4 regions of the Streptomyces sp. NRRL B-3229 genome follow, and region 1 is predicted to be linked to each of the others. Evidence: riboswitches for the same ligand, from Rfam matches in the RefSeq annotation. Region 1 holds a riboswitch; each other region holds the start of a gene.
The links. A riboswitch is a leader RNA that binds a small molecule or an ion and turns the genes downstream of it on or off. The one in region 1 is predicted to bind cobalamin.
Positions count from the first base shown of each region.

Region 2: another riboswitch for cobalamin. It lies ahead of IF54_RS0118595 (HoxN/HupN/NixA family nickel/cobalt transporter); the one in region 1 lies ahead of IF54_RS0114575 (cobalamin biosynthesis protein).
Region 3: another riboswitch for cobalamin. It lies ahead of IF54_RS0119975 (ribonucleoside-diphosphate reductase subunit alpha); the one in region 1 lies ahead of IF54_RS0114575 (cobalamin biosynthesis protein).
Region 4: another riboswitch for cobalamin. It lies ahead of IF54_RS0126220 (ABC transporter substrate-binding protein); the one in region 1 lies ahead of IF54_RS0114575 (cobalamin biosynthesis protein).

Region 1 is NZ_JOGP01000008.1:59,580-63,782, forward strand. It holds gene IF54_RS0114560 (class II aldolase/adducin family protein) at 1-441, opposite strand, end outside; gene IF54_RS0114565 (inorganic phosphate transporter) at 618-1,871, shown strand; gene IF54_RS0114570 (hypothetical protein) at 1,901-2,122, shown strand; cobalamin riboswitch at 2,253-2,396, shown strand; gene IF54_RS0114575 (cobalamin biosynthesis protein) at 2,494-3,438, shown strand; gene IF54_RS0114580 (cobyric acid synthase) at 3,435-4,203, shown strand, end outside.
Region 2 is NZ_JOGP01000010.1:181,875-186,077, forward strand. It holds gene IF54_RS0118575 (LAETG motif-containing sortase-dependent surface protein) at 1-428, shown strand, start outside; gene IF54_RS0118580 (hypothetical protein) at 550-765, shown strand; gene IF54_RS0118585 (hypothetical protein) at 810-1,028, shown strand; gene IF54_RS0118590 (ArsR/SmtB family transcription factor) at 1,088-1,435, opposite strand; cobalamin riboswitch at 1,517-1,706, shown strand; gene IF54_RS0118595 (HoxN/HupN/NixA family nickel/cobalt transporter) at 1,733-2,857, shown strand; gene IF54_RS0118600 (nucleoside hydrolase) at 2,886-3,848, opposite strand; gene thrS (threonine--tRNA ligase) at 3,916-4,203, opposite strand, start outside.
Region 3 is NZ_JOGP01000011.1:194,692-198,894, reverse strand. It holds gene IF54_RS0119975 (ribonucleoside-diphosphate reductase subunit alpha) at 1-1,580, opposite strand, end outside; cobalamin riboswitch at 1,703-1,839, opposite strand; gene IF54_RS0119970 (GNAT family N-acetyltransferase) at 1,885-2,385, opposite strand; gene mctP (monocarboxylate uptake permease MctP) at 2,489-4,099, opposite strand; gene IF54_RS0119960 (DUF3311 domain-containing protein) at 4,096-4,203, opposite strand, start outside.
Region 4 is NZ_JOGP01000018.1:51,659-55,861, forward strand. It holds gene dctA (C4-dicarboxylate transporter DctA) at 1-1,241, shown strand, start outside; partial or broken gene IF54_RS44215 (hypothetical protein) at 1,319-1,513, opposite strand; cobalamin riboswitch at 1,483-1,659, shown strand; gene IF54_RS0126220 (ABC transporter substrate-binding protein) at 1,713-2,759, shown strand; gene IF54_RS0126225 (FecCD family ABC transporter permease) at 2,756-3,769, shown strand; gene IF54_RS0126230 (ABC transporter ATP-binding protein) at 3,766-4,203, shown strand, end outside.

The sequences.
Region 1 (4,203 bases):
GGTGCCGTAGGTGGCGTAGGGGGCGACCCGGACGGGGCCGCCGAGCGCGCCGGTCATGTAGTGGATCGCCGGGAGCTCGGGGACGAGGGTGGAGACGGCCGTGGCGTGCACGGCATGGGTGTGGACGATCGCGCGGGCGTCGGTGCTGCGGTAGACCGCGAGGTGCATGGGGAGTTCGCTGGTGGGGACCAGGGTGCCGAGGACCTGGTGGCCCTGGAGGTCGACGCCCGTCACGTCGGCTGGTGTGAGGCGGTCGTAGGGGACGCCGGACGGGGTGACCAGGACCGTGTTCCCGACCCGGACCGAGACGTTGCCGGAGGTGCCGACGACCAGTCCGTCGGAGACCGTCCGGCGGGCCGTGCCGACCAGCTCGGCCCAGGCCTCCGCCTGCTCCTGTCCGCCGTCCTGTGCGTTTCGCGGTTCGCGCTGTTCCTCAGCCATGCCGTGATCCTGCCAGCCCGTGGCCCTGGGGCGGATGGGTCGCGCGGGGGCCGCGGGGCCGGGCCCGGCAATCACCTGAGCTTGCGGTCACCGTGTGGCCCGCCTCAGTTCATCTTCCGTTCACTCAGGTTACTTACCTTCAACATGCCAATGACCTCGAACGATTGCCTGGGTAAATGGAAAACTTCTCGCTGATCCTCGCGATTGTGGTCGTGACCGCACTCGCGTTCGATTTCACGAACGGTTTTCACGACACCGCCAACGCGATGGCCACCACCATCTCGACCGGTGCGCTCAAGCCCAAGGTCGCGGTGGCCATGTCCGCCGTGCTGAACCTTGTGGGCGCCTTCCTCTCCGTGGAGGTCGCGAACACGATCTCCAAGGGTCTCGTCGACGAGACCGGCATCCGTCCCGAGGTCATCTTCGCCGCCCTGGTCGGCGCGATCCTCTGGAACCTGCTGACCTGGCTGGTGGGCCTGCCCTCCAGCTCCTCGCACGCCCTCATGGGCGGTCTGATCGGCGCCACCATCGCCTCGGCGGGCTTCGGCGCGGTGCACGGTGACGCGCTCGTCACCAAGGTGCTGATCCCCGCGGTCGCCGCCCCGATCGTCGCGGGCGTCGCCGCCATGCTGGCCACCCGGCTCTCCTACTCGCTCGGCAAGAAGGCCGACGGCAAGGCCGCCGCGAAGGGCTACCGCACCGGTCAGATCGCCTCGGCCGGCCTGGTCTCGCTGGCCCACGGCACCAACGACGCGCAGAAGACGATGGGCATCATCACCCTCGCCCTGGTCGCCGGCGGCGCCGTCGCCCCCGACTCCGACCCGCCCACCTGGGTCATCCTCTCGGCGGGCCTCGCCATCGCGCTCGGCACCTACCTGGGCGGCTGGCGCATCATCCGCACCATGGGCAAGGGCCTGACCGACCTCCAGCCGCAGCAGGGCTTCGCCGCCCAGACCAGCGCGGCCACCGTGATCCTCGCCTCCTCCCACCTCGGCTTCTCCCTCTCCACCACGCACTCCGTCTCCGGTTCGGTGATGGGCGCGGGCCTCGGCCGCAAGGGCGGGGTCGTGCGGTGGTCCACGGCCACCCGGATGTTCGTGGCCTGGGGGCTCACCCTCCCGGCGGCGGCCCTGGTCGGCGCGCTCGCCGAGTCGGTGACCGGTCTCGGTGACTGGGGCACCGCGGTCGTGGCGGTCTTCCTCATCGCCTCCAGCGCGGCGATCTGGAAGATCTCGCGCCGCGAGGTGGTGGACGCGTCCAACGTCAACGCGACCGACGAGCCGGCCGGTGTGGTGACGCAGGCGATCGCCGCCGTGACCCCGCCGCCCGCGGGCACCGTGACCGAGGGCCTCACCGCCACGATCCCGGCCCCGCCCACCGCCCCGGAATCCACCGCCACGGAAACGGCCGCCCCGCCGGCCGCCGTCTGAGCCCGCACCAGTCCTAAGGAAGCCTCAGCATGAAGATCGACTGGGAAGCCCTCGGCTCCGTCTTCGGCGTCAGCCTCGTCGTCACCGTGGGCCTCGTGGCCCTGTTCACCCTCGGCATCATGGGCCTCTCCCGCCAGGAGCGGGCCACCGCCCAGGGCGGCTCGGCCGCTCTCGCGGTCACCGGCGCCTACGCCTGCTTCGCGGCCTGCGCGGCGGCGGTGGCGTACGGGATCTATCTGATCGTGGCCTGACGACACCTCGTCACCCGGCGGCCGGGTGGACACGGAACCCCGCGTTCTGTGCCCGCCCGGCCGTCCTCGTGTGACCCGTGGTGTGGGGTTCTGCACACTCCCCCGTCGCAGGTCAACAGCAAGTTGACGGGTCTCGAAGGCCCGTGGTGGACTGCCGGAGCCATTTACGGCAGCAGGAGAGGAAGCCGGTGCGAATCCGGCGCGGTCCCGCCACTGTCACCGGGGTAGACACCCCCGGGAGCCAGGAACTCTCGCCGCCGGACTCGTCGAACCAGGGCGTGGACACCCTGAGTGAGGACATGACGCGATGCTCGCCTGCCGATCCACCTGCGCTGCCAGGCACCTGAACGACCCCGCGATCGGCTGACCCGGTGCGTGCCGATCGCGTTTTCGCGTACGGCGCCGCCGCCGGTCTGATCGGTGACCTCCTGCTCGGTGACCCGCGTCGCGGGCACCCGGTCGCCGTGTTCGGGCGGGCCGCGGGTGCCGTGGAACGGGTGCTGTGGCGGGACCACCGGGGCTGGGGCGCGCTGCACACCGCCGTGTGCGTGGGCGGTGCGGTGGGGCTCGGGGCCGTGGCGCAGCATCTTGTACGTCCGTCCCGTACCGCTTCCGTCGCGCTGACCGCCGCCGCCACCTGGGCCGTCGTGGGCGGGACTTCGCTGGCCCGCGAGGCACGGCTCATCGGGCGGGCGCTGGAGGCCGGGGACGTCGAGGCGGCCCGGGAGCGGCTGCCGCATCTGTGCGGGCGGGATCCGCAGGCCCTCGACGCCGACGGGATCGCCCGGGCCGTCGTGGAGTCCGTCGCCGAGAACACCTCCGACGCCGTCGTGGGCGCGCTCGTGTGGGGTGCCGTCGGTGGTGTGCCGGGGCTGCTCGGGTTCCGGGCCGTCAACACGCTGGACGCCATGGTGGGTCACAAGTCGCTCCGCTACCGGCGTTTCGGCTGGGGTTCCGCTCGGCTCGACGACCTCGCCGGGTGGCCGGGGGCACGGCTGACCGCCGTACTGGCGACGGTCGCCGGGGCGGATCCGCGGGGTGCCCGGCGGGCGTGGCGGGAGGACGCCGGAAAGCATCCGAGCCCCAACGCCGGGCCCGTGGAGGCCTCTTTCGCGGGGGCGCTCGGGGTGCGGCTCGGCGGGACGCTCTCGTACGGGGGCCGGGTCGAGCACCGGCCCGTGCTCAACGGGGAAGGGCGCGCCGTGGCCTCGTACGACATCGAGCGTGCCGTACGGCTGTCGCGGCGGGTCGGGCTGCTCGCACTCGGTGCCGGTGCGGTCGCCGCACGGCTGATCCGGAAGGGACGTACGGCATGAGCGGGGGGCTTCTCGTCGCCGGCACCACCTCCGACGCGGGGAAGAGCGTCGTGACCGCCGGGATCTGCCGGTGGCTGGTGCGGCAGGGAGTGAAGGTCGCGCCGTTCAAGGCGCAGAACATGTCCCTCAACTCGTTCGTGACGAGGGAGGGTGCCGAGATCGGGCGGGCGCAGGCCATGCAGGCGCAGGCCTGCCGGGTCGAGCCGACCGCGCTGATGAATCCCGTGCTGCTCAAGCCCGGTGGGGAGCAGAGCAGTCAGGTCGTGCTGCTCGGGAAGCCCGTGGGTGAGCTGAGCGCGCGCGGCTATCACGGGGGGCGGCAGCAGCAGTTGCTCGGGACCGTGCTCGACTGTCTCGCCGAGTTGCGGGGCACGTATGACGCGGTGATCTGTGAGGGGGCCGGAAGTCCGGCGGAGATCAATCTCCGGCGGACCGACATCGTGAACATGGGCATCGCCCGCAATGCCGGGCTGCCGGTGCTGGTCGTCGGGGACATCGACCGGGGTGGCGTCTTCGCCTCCTTCTTCGGGACCGTCGCGCTGCTCTCGCCCGAGGACCAGGCGCTGGTCGCCGGGTTCCTCGTCAACAAGTTCCGCGGGGACGTCAGCCTCCTGGAACCCGGACTCGACATGCTCCACGGGCTCACCGGGCGGCACACGTACGGCGTGCTGCCCTTCCGGCACGGGCTCGGCATCGACGAGGAGGACGGACTGCGGGTGTCCCTGCGGGGCACCGTCCGGGAGTCCTCCGTGAGCCCTCCGGTGG
Region 2 (4,203 bases), on a different contig from region 1:
TCCCGCACGGCGACCTCCCCAAGGGCCCGGACCACCCGGTCATCAAGGACAAGCTGATCGCGGCCTGGAACGGCGGCACGAAGGACTGCACGACCACCGAGACCACGCCTCCGGCGACCCCGCCGGCCTCGGAGACCACTCCGCCGGCCTCGGAGTCGACCCCGCCGGCCTCGGAGTCCACCCCGCCGGCCTCCGAGAGCACGCCTCCGGCGTCCGAGACCCCGGGCACGGACTCTCCGACCCCGTCGGCCTCGGAGTCCACGTCGACCCCGGGCGCCCCCACCCCGAACGGTGGCGGCGGCGACAACCTCGCCGAGACCGGCGCCAGCAGCAACACGCCGCTGATCGCGGGCGGCGCGGCGGTGCTGCTCGCGGGTGGCGCGGGCATCGTCCTGGCGACGCGTCGCCGCAAGGCCACGCGCTCCTGACCCATCCTCCGAAGGGGTCGTCCCACCGGTTCACGGTGCGGGCGGCCCCTTTGGCGTGTTCGGGGCGAGACGGTTCCGGCGACCCTGGCCCAGAAAATCGAACACATGATTGAATTCGGTCATGCGATCGTTCCCCGACGACCTCGCCCGGACTCAGCTGGAGTGGAGTGCCACGTACCGGCGCCTCGCCGAGCACCCCGGCCGCACCGAGCTGCGCCGACGCCTTTACCGGCTGTCGACCGAGCTGTTCTTCCATCCCCACTGGGAGCGCCGGCGCCCACGCCCCGCGGAGTGGTGGGAGCTGCGCGACCAGGCGAGGGGACGGCCCGACCGATGACGGACCGAAGTGCGGGACCGTACACCGCGGACGATCCTGAAGACATGTCCGGCCCGATCCGAGTGATCGTCCATCCGCCGTCCCCCACCGGCGGCCGCCGCGTACGCGTGGACGGCGAGATCCTGGGCCTCGCCCACAACCTGGCCGACGTGGCCGAATTCCTCCGCCGAGCGGGCCTGGAGATCGACGCGGCGGAGGTCGCCCAGTCGAGCTGGATCGACTGGCGCGGCGTGGGCCCGGAACGGTGGGGACCGGAGGAGTGAGGCGGGGCGGCCGGTTCCGGCCGCCCCTCCAGGACACCTGCTTCCTACGACATCGCTTCCTAGGACACCTGCTTCAACAACCCCCGTACCGCCTCGTCCACGACCCGGTACCGCACCACCCGCCCCTCCTTCTCCCCCGCCACCACCCCGGCCGCGCGCAGCAGCCGTAGCGCCTGCGAGACGGCCGGGTCGTTCATGCCCGTGGCGATCGCGAGGTCGGAAACCGCGAGCGGGCCGGTGCGGTGCAGGGCGAGGAGGAGGGAGAGGCGGTTGGGGTCGGCGAGGAGGGCGAAACGGTCGGACCAGGTGCGGACGTCGTCCGGGTCGCCGATCGCGGCGATGGCGTCGCACACCCGGTGTCCGTCGATGGTGCGGCGGTCGGCTCGGTCGGCCGGGACGAGGTGCATGGGGCTCATCCTCGCAGGCGCCCCTGTGTGATCTTCCATACCTGCGCAGGTGCGCAGCTATGCAGGGGAGGCCGGCACCCCCTACGGTGGGCGGGCCGTGGTGCTCGGGAAGCCGGTGACGACCCCTCAAAGGTCCAGACCGGCGCGGCCCTCGCCACTGTGATCGGGAAGTGTCCGTGCCGTCGAAGCCACTGGTCGTACGACTGGGAAGGCAGGCGCGGACACGCACGACCCGTAAGCCAGGAGACCGGCCACGGCACGTCAGGAACTGATCCACGAGGTGTTGGAGCTGACCGTATGACCGAGCCTGCCCTGTCCAAGGCCACGCCCCCCACGACCGGTGCCGGTACCGGTGCCCCCACCGGCTTCCGCTGGCGGCGCGAGGACACCGTCAAGACCGCGGGACTGCTCGCGGTGATCACCGCCCTGCACGTCGTCGCGTTCGGCATCCTCTTCCTGCTCGTCGTCCCCGCCCACTACGAGGTCGGCACCAAGGCCTTCGGCGTCGGACTCGGCATCACCGCCTACACCCTGGGCATGCGGCACGCCTTCGACGCCGACCACATCGCCGCGATCGACAACACCACCCGCAAGCTGATGGCCGACGGCAAGCGGCCGGTGTCCGTGGGGTTCTGGTTCGCGCTCGGGCACTCCAGCGTCGTCGTCGTGCTCGCCACGCTCATCGCGGGCGGCACCCAGCTGGCCGGCAAGGTGATGAACGAGGGTTCCAGCACCCACCAGGTGCTCGGGTTCCTCGGTACGACGATCTCCGGCACCTTCCTCTATCTCATCGCCGCCCTCAACCTGGTGGCCCTGGTGGGCATCCTGAAGGTCTTCCGGGCGATGCGGTCGGGGTCGTACGACGACAAGCAGCTGGAACAGCACCTGGACTCCCGGGGGTTCATGAACCGGATCCTCGGGCGGCTCACCAAGTCCATCACCCGGCCGGGGCAGATGTTCCCGCTGGGCTTCCTCTTCGGTCTCGGTTTCGACACCGCGACCGAGGTCACGCTGATGGTGATGGCCGGTTCGGGCGCGGCCGCCGGGCTCCCCTGGTACGCGATCCTCTGCCTGCCCCTGCTCTTCGCCGCCGGCATGAGCCTGTTCGACACCCTCGACGGCACCTTCATGAACTTCGCCTACCAGTGGGCCTTCTCCAACCCGGTGCGCAAGGTGTTCTACAACCTCGCCATCACCGGCCTGTCCATCGCGGTCGCCTTCTTCATCGGCACCATCGAGCTGGTCGGTGTCCTGCACGACAAGTTCGACCTCACCGACGACCTCACCACCTGGATCGCCGAGATCGACCTCGACAACGTCGGTTACGTCATCGTCGGCCTGTTCGTAGTGGTGTGGGCGGCGGCGATCGCTTACTGGCGGCTGGCGAAGGTGGAGCAGCGCTGGAGCGTGGGCAGTTCCTGACCCGGCGGGCTCACCCAGCCCAGCGGGCTCACACCCCCTCCACCGCCGTCAGCCACAGCTTCACGTACCGCTCCACGTCCACGCCCAACCCGACGTCCACCAGGGTCACTTCGCGCTCCCCGTCGTGGATCTCGGACTCTCCGGGGCGGCGACGGCGGTCGACGACGGTCTGGCCGCGGGTCGGGCCCGGGGCCAGGCTCACCTCCACCGGGAGGAGTTCGGTGGTCAGCCCGTCGGGGTCGACGACCGCGCAGACCGCGCCCGCGTCGCCGAGCCCGCCGGTGGGCGTGGGGTCGCCGGTACTGGCCGGGTCACGGTGGGCGAGCAGTGCACCGGCCATGCGCAGACTGGGCTCCGCGCTCGCCCGCAGCCGCTGCACGTCGGCGGCGGGGACGACGACCCGCTCGAAGACGTCGAGGCCGTACATCGTGATCGGCACGCCCGCGGTGAGCAGGACGGCGGCCGCCTCGGGGTCGTGCCAGACGTTGAACTCCGCGACCGGCGTGGCGTTCCCGGTCGCCACCGCCCCGCCCATGAACACGATCCGCTCGATGTTGCGCACCACCTCGGGGTGGGTGCGCAGCAGCAGCGCGATGTTGGTGAGCGGCGCGGTGGGGATCAGGGTGACCGGCCGGGGCGAGGCGAGGATCTCCCGCCGGAGGAGGGTCACCGCGTCCACGTCCACCGCCACCCGGGTCGGCGCGGGCAGCCCCAGGTCGCCCATCCCGTCGAGCCCGTGCACGTGCTGCGCGGTGCGCACCGGCTCGATCAGCGGCCGCTCGGCACCCCGGGCGACCGGGATGTCCCCGGCTCCGGCCTGCTCCAGCACGGTCAGGGTGTTGCGGACCACGCCGTCCACGTCGGTGTTCCCGGCGACACAGGTGACCGCGCGCAGGTCGATGCCGGGATGCCGTACGGCGAACAGCAGGGCCAGGGCGTCGTCGACACCGGTGTCGCAGTCGATGATCACCGGAATGGGCTGACCGGTCACGGCGGGGTCCTTTCCCTCACTGGCGTACGTGTACGTCGCTGACGTGTGCCGGCGTACGGGACCGACCTTACGCAGCCGCCCAGAGTTCGGCCCCGCGATCAGCGGCCCGTGCGCCGATCCGCCCCAGCAGCTCGGCCACGGGCACGGCTCCGGGCCTGCGCCCGTCCCGCAGCCGCACGGCCGCACGGTCGCCGTCGGCCTCCCGCTCCCCGATCACCGCCAGGTACGGCACGAGCCGCGCGGCACGGACCCGGGCACCGAGGGTCCCGCCGCCGCAGCCGGACAGCTCGGCCCGGACACCGCGCGCCCGGGCCCGCCGTACGACGTCGAGGGCCTGCTCCTCCTGCCCGTCGCC
Region 3 (4,203 bases), on a different contig from region 1:
AAGAAGACGTCCTGGAGGCCCATCGCGCCGAGGCCGACGGGACGCCACTTGGCGTTGGACCGCCCGGCCTGCTCGGTCGGGTAGAAGTTGATGTCGACGACCCGGTCGAGGAAGGTCACGGCGGTGCGGACGGTGGCGTCCAGCCGCTCCCAGTCGATGTCGCCGGTCCTGGTGTCGACGAACGCGCCCAGGTTCACCGACCCCAGGTTGCAGACCGCGGTCTCGCCGTCGTCCGTGACCTCCAGGATCTCCGTGCAGAGGTTGGAGGAGTGGACCGTGTGACCCGGCAGGGCCGTCTGGTTGGCCGTGCGGTTGGCGGCGTCCTTGAAGGTCATCCAGCCGTTGCCGGTCTGCGCGAGGGTGCGCATCATGCGGCCGTAGAGGTCACGGGCCGGGATGGTCCGCTTCGCGAGCCCCTTCTGCTCGGCCGCGCGGTACGCGGCGTCGAACTCCTCGCCCCACAGGTCGACCAGTTCGGGCACGTCGGCGGGGGAGAAGAGGGACCATTCGGCGTCCGCGTTCACCCGGCGCATGAACTCGTCCGGGATCCAGTGCGCGAGGTTCAGGTTGTGCGTACGGCGGGCGTCCTCACCGGTGTTGTCCCTGAGCTCCAGGAACTCCTCGATGTCGGAGTGCCAGGTCTCCAGGTAGACCGCGGCCGCGCCCTTGCGCCGGCCGCCCTGGTTCACGGCTGCGACACTCGCGTCCAGCGTCTTCAGGAACGGGACGATGCCGTTGGAGTGCCCGTTGGTGCCACGGATCAGCGAACCGCGGCTGCGGACGCGGGAGTACGCGATGCCGATGCCGCCGGCGTGCTTCGAGAGCCGGGCCACCTGGTGGTAGCGGTCGTAGATGGAGTCGAGCTCGTCCTTCGGGGAGTCGAGGAGGTAGCAGGACGACATCTGGGGGTGCCGGGTGCCGGAGTTGAAGAGGGTGGGGGAGGAGGGGAGGTAGTCGAGGCGGCTCATGAGCCCGTAGAGCGCGGCGACTTCGTCCAGAGCCCTGACGGTGTCGTCCTCGGCGAGCCCGGACGCCACCCGGAGCATGAAGTGCTGGGGGGTCTCGATGACCTTGCGGGTGATCGGGTGCCGCAGCAGGTAGCGGCTGTGGAGGGTGCGCAGCCCGAAGTAGCCGAAGCGGTCGTCGGCCTCGGTGTCGATGAGCGCGTCCAGCCGCTCCGCGTGCACCCGTACGAACTCGGCCGTACGGTCGGCGATCAGGCCCTCGCGGTGGCCGACCGCGACCGAGCCGGTGAACGAGGTGACGCCCTGGGAGGCGGCCTCCGCGGCGACGGAGATCGTCAGCAGCCGGGCGGCGAGCCTGCTGTACGCCGGGTCCTCGGAGATGAGCCCGGCGGCGGCCTCGGTGGCCAGCTCGCGCAGCTCCGACTCGTCGGCCCGCGCGGACCGGCCGCGGAGCGCGGCGGCGGCGACCCGGCCGGGGTCGGCGTCGGGCAGGTCGGCGGTCAGCTCGGCCAGGGTCCGCAGCAACGCGGCTCCGGGGCCGTCGTTCTCCTGCTCGGTCCGCTGCGCGGTCCGCTCGATCGCCGCTGAGGCCGGATCGGCTGGCGCGATGGTCACGTGGGGCTCTCCCTCGCTGGCACGGGGCCTTGCGGAGGGCAGGGGGCAGCACACGAGCGCACACGGCGTCGCGTCCACCGGCCCACTCCACGAGGCCCGGACGTCATGACACCCGGGCCACGGTGGCCGGGCGTACTGTCGGCAGGTCCTCGGACTGACGCTCATGTGCGCTTATGCGCGCATGAGTACACCGTTGCGGGACAGTTCCGGATTCACACCGGATTCCCCTGCGACGACAGCGAGCATGAGCATACATCTTGTGCCCGGTGGTGGAAGCAGGCCCATATGTTGTGTCGCGGTGACTTCAGAGCGTCAACTTGTAGGTGAGGAGCGTGAAGTCGTCGCCGGGGATCGGCTTCCAGTCGCGCTCCGGGGCGCGGGTGAAGCCGAGGCGCTCGTAGAGGCGGTGGGCGGTGTGCATGGTGGGCTGGGTGCACAGGACGAGGTCGTGGCCCGTGGCCGCCGCGCGGTCGATACAGGCCTGCACGAGGGCTTGCCCGGCACCCCGGCCGCGGGCCTCGTGGGATACGGCGAGCATGCGGATCTCGGCCTCTCCGGGGCGGGCGAGTTCGGCCAGGGGGCCGCCGGAGGGGACGTAGGTGACTCCGCCGAGTACGCGGTCGTCCGCCGTGGCCACCAGGACCTCTGCGGTTTCCGCTCGCTTGGCCACGTTCCTGAGTTCCTGGAAGTACCAGTCGTCCTCGTCGCCGAAGGCCAGGAGGCCGTCGTTCAGGTAGGCGTGGGCGGTGATCTCGCCGAGGGGTTCGTAGTCGGTGGGTTCTGCGGGACGGATCACTATGGTCATGCGGGTGAGTGTGCACGAAAGCGGGCCGCCGAGGGTCCTGCTCCCGGTGGCCCGCTGCGGGTTGTACGGGGTTGCTCGCGCAGTTCCCCGCGCCCCTGAGGAGTTAGTGCGAGGTACCTGCTGTCGCGGGCGGAAGTTCCACCTCCACCCCCGGGTCGCCCGCGTCCGCCGTGTAGTCCTCCGGGCTCGTCTCGTCCACGCCGTCGGGGGCCTTCGCCGCCTTCAGGATGAACGTCAGGATCACCGTGACCGCCACGTTCAGGACGAACGCCGTCAGGCCGATGTAGCCGATCTCGCCGATGCCCGGGATCTCCTTCGCCGAGCCGCCGAAGTGCTTCTGGGTCGGCGAGGCGACCCCGTACGCGGCGAACGTGCCGTAGACCATGCCGACCGCCCAGCCGGCGAGCAGCGCCCAGCGGTGGAACCAGCGGGTGAACAGGCCGCCGACCAGGGCCGGGAAGGTCTGGAGGATCCAGATGCCGCCCAGGAGCTGGAAGTTGATGGCGACCGTCTTGTCCATGGTCAGGACGAAGACCAGGGCGCCCACCTTCACCAGCAGGGACACCAGCTTGGATACCTTCGTCTCCTGGGCCGCGGTCGCGTCCGGCCTGATGAAGTCCTTGTAGATGTTGCGGGTGAAGAGATTCGCGGCCGCGATCGACATGATGGCCGCCGGGACGAGCGCACCGATGCCGATCGCCGCGAAGGCCACGCCCGCGAACCAGTCCGGGAACATGTCCTCGAACAGCTGCGGGATCGCCAGCTGCGGGTTGGTGACCTTGACCCCCGCCGCGATCGCCATGAAGCCGAGCAGGGCCAGCAGGCCGAGCATCAGCGAGTACAGCGGCAGGATCGTGGTGTTGCGGCGGATCACCTCACGACTGCGGGAGGACAGCGTCGCGGTGATCGAGTGCGGGTACATGAAGAGCGCGAGCGCGGAGCCCAACGCCAGCGTGGCGTACGTCCACTGGCCGGCCTCCAGGGGCACGAGTCCGCCCGCCTTGGCCGCCGTGTACTTCTCGCTCGCCGCGCCGAAGACGTCGTCGAAGCCGCCCAGCTTGATCGGGATGTAGATGATCGCCACCGCGATGACGATGTAGATCAGCGTGTCCTTCACGAACGCGATCAGCGCCGGGGCCCTGAGGCCCGAGGAGTACGTGTAGGCCGCGAGCACGCCGAAGGCGATCAGCAGCGGGAGGTCCTTCACGAACCAGTTGGTGTTCTCGCCGCCGCCGACGCCCATCACGTCCAGCACGGCCTGGATGCCGACCAGTTGAAGCGCGATGTACGGCATGGTCGCGAGGATGCCGGTGACCGCCACGGCCAGCGAGAGCCCCTTGGAGCCGAAGCGGCCGCGCACGAAGTCCGAGGTGGTGACGTATCCGTGCTTGTGGGAGACCGACCACAGCCGGGGCAGGAAGGTGAAGATCAGCGGGTACACCAGGATCGTGTACGGCACCGCGAAGAAGCCGGCCGCGCCCGCCGCGTAGATCGCCGCGGGCACCGCGACGAAGGTGTACGCCGTGTAGAGGTCGCCGCCCAGCAGGAACCAGGTGATCCAGGTGCCGAACGACCGGCCGCCCAGGCCCCATTCGTCCAGCGAGTGCTCGTTCTCGGCCTTGCGCCAGCGCGCGGCAAGGAAGCCCATGACCGTGACGGCCAGGAAGAAGAGGATGAAGACGGTGAGTGCCACGCCGTTCACGCCGTCGTTCACTTGGCACCTCCGTGGCGGCCGCGCTGGTCACGCTTCCAGAGCTGGTAGGCGATCATCGTCAGCGCGGTGGAGATCAGCACCCACAGCATCTGGTACCAGTAGAA
Region 4 (4,203 bases), on a different contig from region 1:
ACGGCATCGCCTCCATGGGCAACGCCCGTGCCGTCGGCCGGGTCAGTCTCAAGGCGCTCATCTACTTCGAGGTCCTGACGACCGTCGCCATGGTGATCGGGCTCGTCGTCGTGAACGTCGTCCAGCCCGGCAGCGGGCTGCACGTCGACCCCTCGACCCTGTCGACCGAGGGGCTGCCGCCGGAGGCGACCGCGAGCCACGAGAGCGTCTCCGCGTTCCTGCTCGCCATGATCCCGGACACCCTGCTCAGCGCGCTGACCGGCCACGAGATCCTGCCCGTGCTGCTGATCTCGGTCCTGTTCGGCTTCGGTCTCAACGCAGTCGGCGAGGCGGGCGCGGGGCTCACCCAGGGCATCGAGAAGCTCTCCAGGGTCCTGTTCACGCTCATCCGCTGGATCATGCGACTCGCCCCGATCGGTGCGTTCGGCTCCATGGCCTTCACCATCGGCAACTACGGACTGGACACCCTGCGCCACCTCTTCCTGCTGGTCGGCTCCTTCTGGCTCACCGCCCTGTTCTTCGTCCTGGTGGTGCTCGGCACCGTCATGCGCCTCAACGGCCTGCGCCTGCTGCCCTTCCTCCGCTACATCAAGGAGGAACTGCTGATCGTCCTGGGCACCTCGTCCTCCGAGCCGGTGCTGCCGCGCATGATGGCCAAGCTCCAGCACGCCGGTGCCTCGAAGCCGGTGGTCGGGATCACGCTGCCCGCCGGGTACTCCTTCAACCTCGACGGCACCGCCATCTACCTGACCATGGGCTCGGTCTTCCTCGCCCAGGCCCTCGGTATCGACCTCAGCCTCACCCAGCAGCTGTCCATGCTCGCCGTCATGCTGCTGACCTCCAAGGGCGCGGCCGGGGTGACCGGTTCCGGTTTCATCGCCCTGGCGGCCACCCTCAGCGCCGTGCCGCATGTGCCCGTCGCCGCGCTGGCCCTGATCTTCGGCATCGACCGGTTCATGTCCGAGGCCCGCGCCCTGACCAGCGTGGTCGGCAACGGCGTCGCCACCCTCGCGGTCGCCAAGTGGGAGGGACAACTCGACGAGGAACGCGCCAGGGCCGTCCTGCGCGGCGAGATCCCGTTCACCTCCACGCCCTCCGCGGCGCGGCTCGAACCGACGTCCGACCCGCGCCCCGGGGAGGCCGGGGACACGGCCCCGAAGGCCGCGAGCGGTGAGGCCGAGGACGCCGACCCGAAGGCGGCAGCGGGGGCGGGCCGCGAGCCGGTACCCGCCGCGGGCTGACCCACCCCGCACCGCCGGTCCGGAGCAGGCGCTCCGGACCGGCTCCTTTGTGTTACGCCCGTTCCGTCACATAGTTCGGCCGTTCCGTCACGTAGTTCGGCCGTCCCGTCACGTAGTTCGGCCGTTCCGTCACGTAGTTCGGCCGTCCCGTAACGGAGTACGGCACCCGCGGACGCCACACGCTCGCGCCGTACTCCGTGCCGGATCGCAGGGTCCGCCCGTCCTGACCGTGCGACCGGCTTGGTAGCCTCGTCGGGCCAGTCGAGCCACATCCGAGGCCAGGGAATCCGGTGCGAATCCGGAACTGACGCGCAGCGGTGAGGGGGACGGGCGGGGCACGACGCCACTGGGAGACCGGGAAGGCGCCCCGTCCGGACGAACCCGAGTCCGAAGACCTGCTGGCACCTCCGCGCCCCGGCGCGGGGGACGTCCGTAGGCCAGGCTCCGCGTAAGAGCCCCGACCCCAGAGGCATGCCCGTGCTCCGCACCCCCGCCCTGCTCCGTACCCCGGCGCTCCTCCTCGTGTCAGCCCTGCTGCTCACCGCGTGCGGTTCGTCCGACGCGAAGGACGCGAAGTCCCAGGCAACCGCCGCCGGTTACCCGGTGACCCTCGACAACTGCGGTCGCGAGATCACCCTGACATCGGCCCCGAAGCGGGCCGTCTCCCTCAACCAGGGCTCCACCGAGATCCTGCTCTCCCTCGGCCTCGCCGACCGGACGGCGGGTACGGCCACTTGGACCGACCCGGTGATGAAGGGACTGGAGAAGGCCAACGCCTCGGTGCCGCGCCTCGCCGACAACAACCCCTCGTTCGAGAGGGTCCTGGACGCCCGACCCGACTTCGTCACCGCCTCGTTCGTCTCCACGCTCGGCAAGGGAGGCGTCGCCACCCGCGAGCAGTTCGACAAGCTCGGCGTGCCCACCTATGTCTCACCGTCCGACTGCTCCGGCAAGGACAACGACAGCGGCGGCGACGGATCGCGCAGTGAACCGCTCACCCTCGACGCCGTCTACGGCGAGATACGCGACCTCGCCCGCGCGTTCGGTGTCGAGGAGCGCGGCGGGAAGCTCGTCGCCTCGCTGAGGAAGCGGGTGAGCACGGCCACCGCCGGGATCGACGCCTCGGACGTCTCGCTGATGTACTGGTTCGCCAACTCCCAGTCGCCCTACCTCGCCGGCTGCTGCGGCGCGCCGGGCGCCATCACCCGTGCGGTCGGCGCGCGGAACGCCTTCGCCGACACCCACGACGAGTGGCCCCAGATCAACTGGGAGACGGTCGCGGACCGCGACCCCGACGTCATCGTGATCGGCGACCTGACCCGCAGGCAGCAGACCGCGGAGACCGCCGAGGCGAAGATCCGGTTCCTGGAGACCAACCCCGCCACCCGCAACCTGACCGCCGTACGGAAGAAGCGCTACGTCCTGCTGTCCGGCCAGGCGATGAACCCCTCCATCCGTACGGTCGAGGGCATCGAGAAGGTCGCGGCGGGACTGCGCGACTTCGGACTCGCCAAGTGAGCCTCCGTACGCTGCTGTTGACCGGCGGGGGCCTCGCCGCGCTGCTCGCGTCGATCGCCGTCGCCGTGACGATCGGACCGGCGGACATCTCGACGGGGGACGTCTGGGCCGCCGTCGCGGCCCATCTCGGCGTCGGCGAAGGCACGTCGGCGCCACTGCGGGACGGCATCGTCTGGGATCTGCGGATGCCGCGCACGCTGCTTGCCGCCGTGTGCGGGGCCGGGTTCGCGGTCTGCGGGGCGGTGATGCAGTCGCTGCTGCGCAATCCGCTCGCCGACCCCTTCGTCCTCGGGGTCTCCTCCGGCGCCTCCACGGGAGCGGTCGCCGTGGTCGTGCTGGGAGTGGGCGGGGGAGTGGTGTCCCTGTCGGCGGGCGCCTTCCTCGGCGCGCTGCTCTCCTTCGCCCTGGTCCTCCTGCTCAGCCACACCCTCGGCGGCAGCACCGACCGGGTGGTGCTGTCCGGGGTCGCCGCCATGCAGCTGTTCTCCGCGCTGACCTCGTTCGTCGTGCTGACCTCCGCCGACGCGGAGACCACCCGGGGCGTGCTGTTCTGGCTGCTGGGCTCGCTCGCCGGCGCCGACTGGGGACAGGTGCTGCTCTGTGCGGGCGTCCTGGTGGGGGTCCTCGTCGTCTGCCTCGGGTACGCCCGTACGCTCGACGCCTTCGCCTTCGGTGACGAGGCCGCCGCCGGACTCGGGGTCCGGGTCGCCCGTACGCGACTGGTCCTGCTCTGCGCGACGGCGCTGCTCACCGCGGCCCTGGTCAGCTGTGCGGGGGCGATCGGCTTCGTCGGCCTGGTCCTCCCGCACGCCACCCGTGCCCTCACCGGCGCGGGCCACGCCCGCCTCCTGCCCGTCACCGCGCTGACGGGCGCAGTGTTCCTGGTCTGGGTGGACACGCTGGCCCGTACCGTCCTCGACCCCCAGGAGGTCCCGGTGGGCGTGGTGACGTCCCTGATCGGCGTGCCCGCGTTCGTGGCCGTGCTGTACCGCGGAAGGAGAAGGGTGTGACCGGCCTGCACGCGGACCGTGTCGTACGGCGCCTCGCCGACACGGTGGTGGTCGACGACGTCACCCTCACTCTGCGTCCCGGTGAGACGGTCGGACTGCTGGGCCCCAACGGCTCAGGAAAATCGACCTTGTTGAAGCTGCTGGCAGGTGTCCTCGCGCCCACCACCGGGGTCGTGACCCTCGACGGACGTCCGCTGCCGGAGGTCGGCCGACGCGTCACCGCCCGCCGGATCGCCACCGTCGAGCAGCACGCCGACACCCGGACCGAACTGACCGTCCAGGACGTCGTCGCCCTGGGCCGCATCCCGCACCGCCGTGCCTGGACCCCACCGACGGCGGCCGACGCCGCGGCCGTCACCGAGGCGCTGGCCCGCACCGGCCTGACCGACCGGGCCGACCAGTCCTGGCACACCCTCTCCGGCGGCGAACGCCAA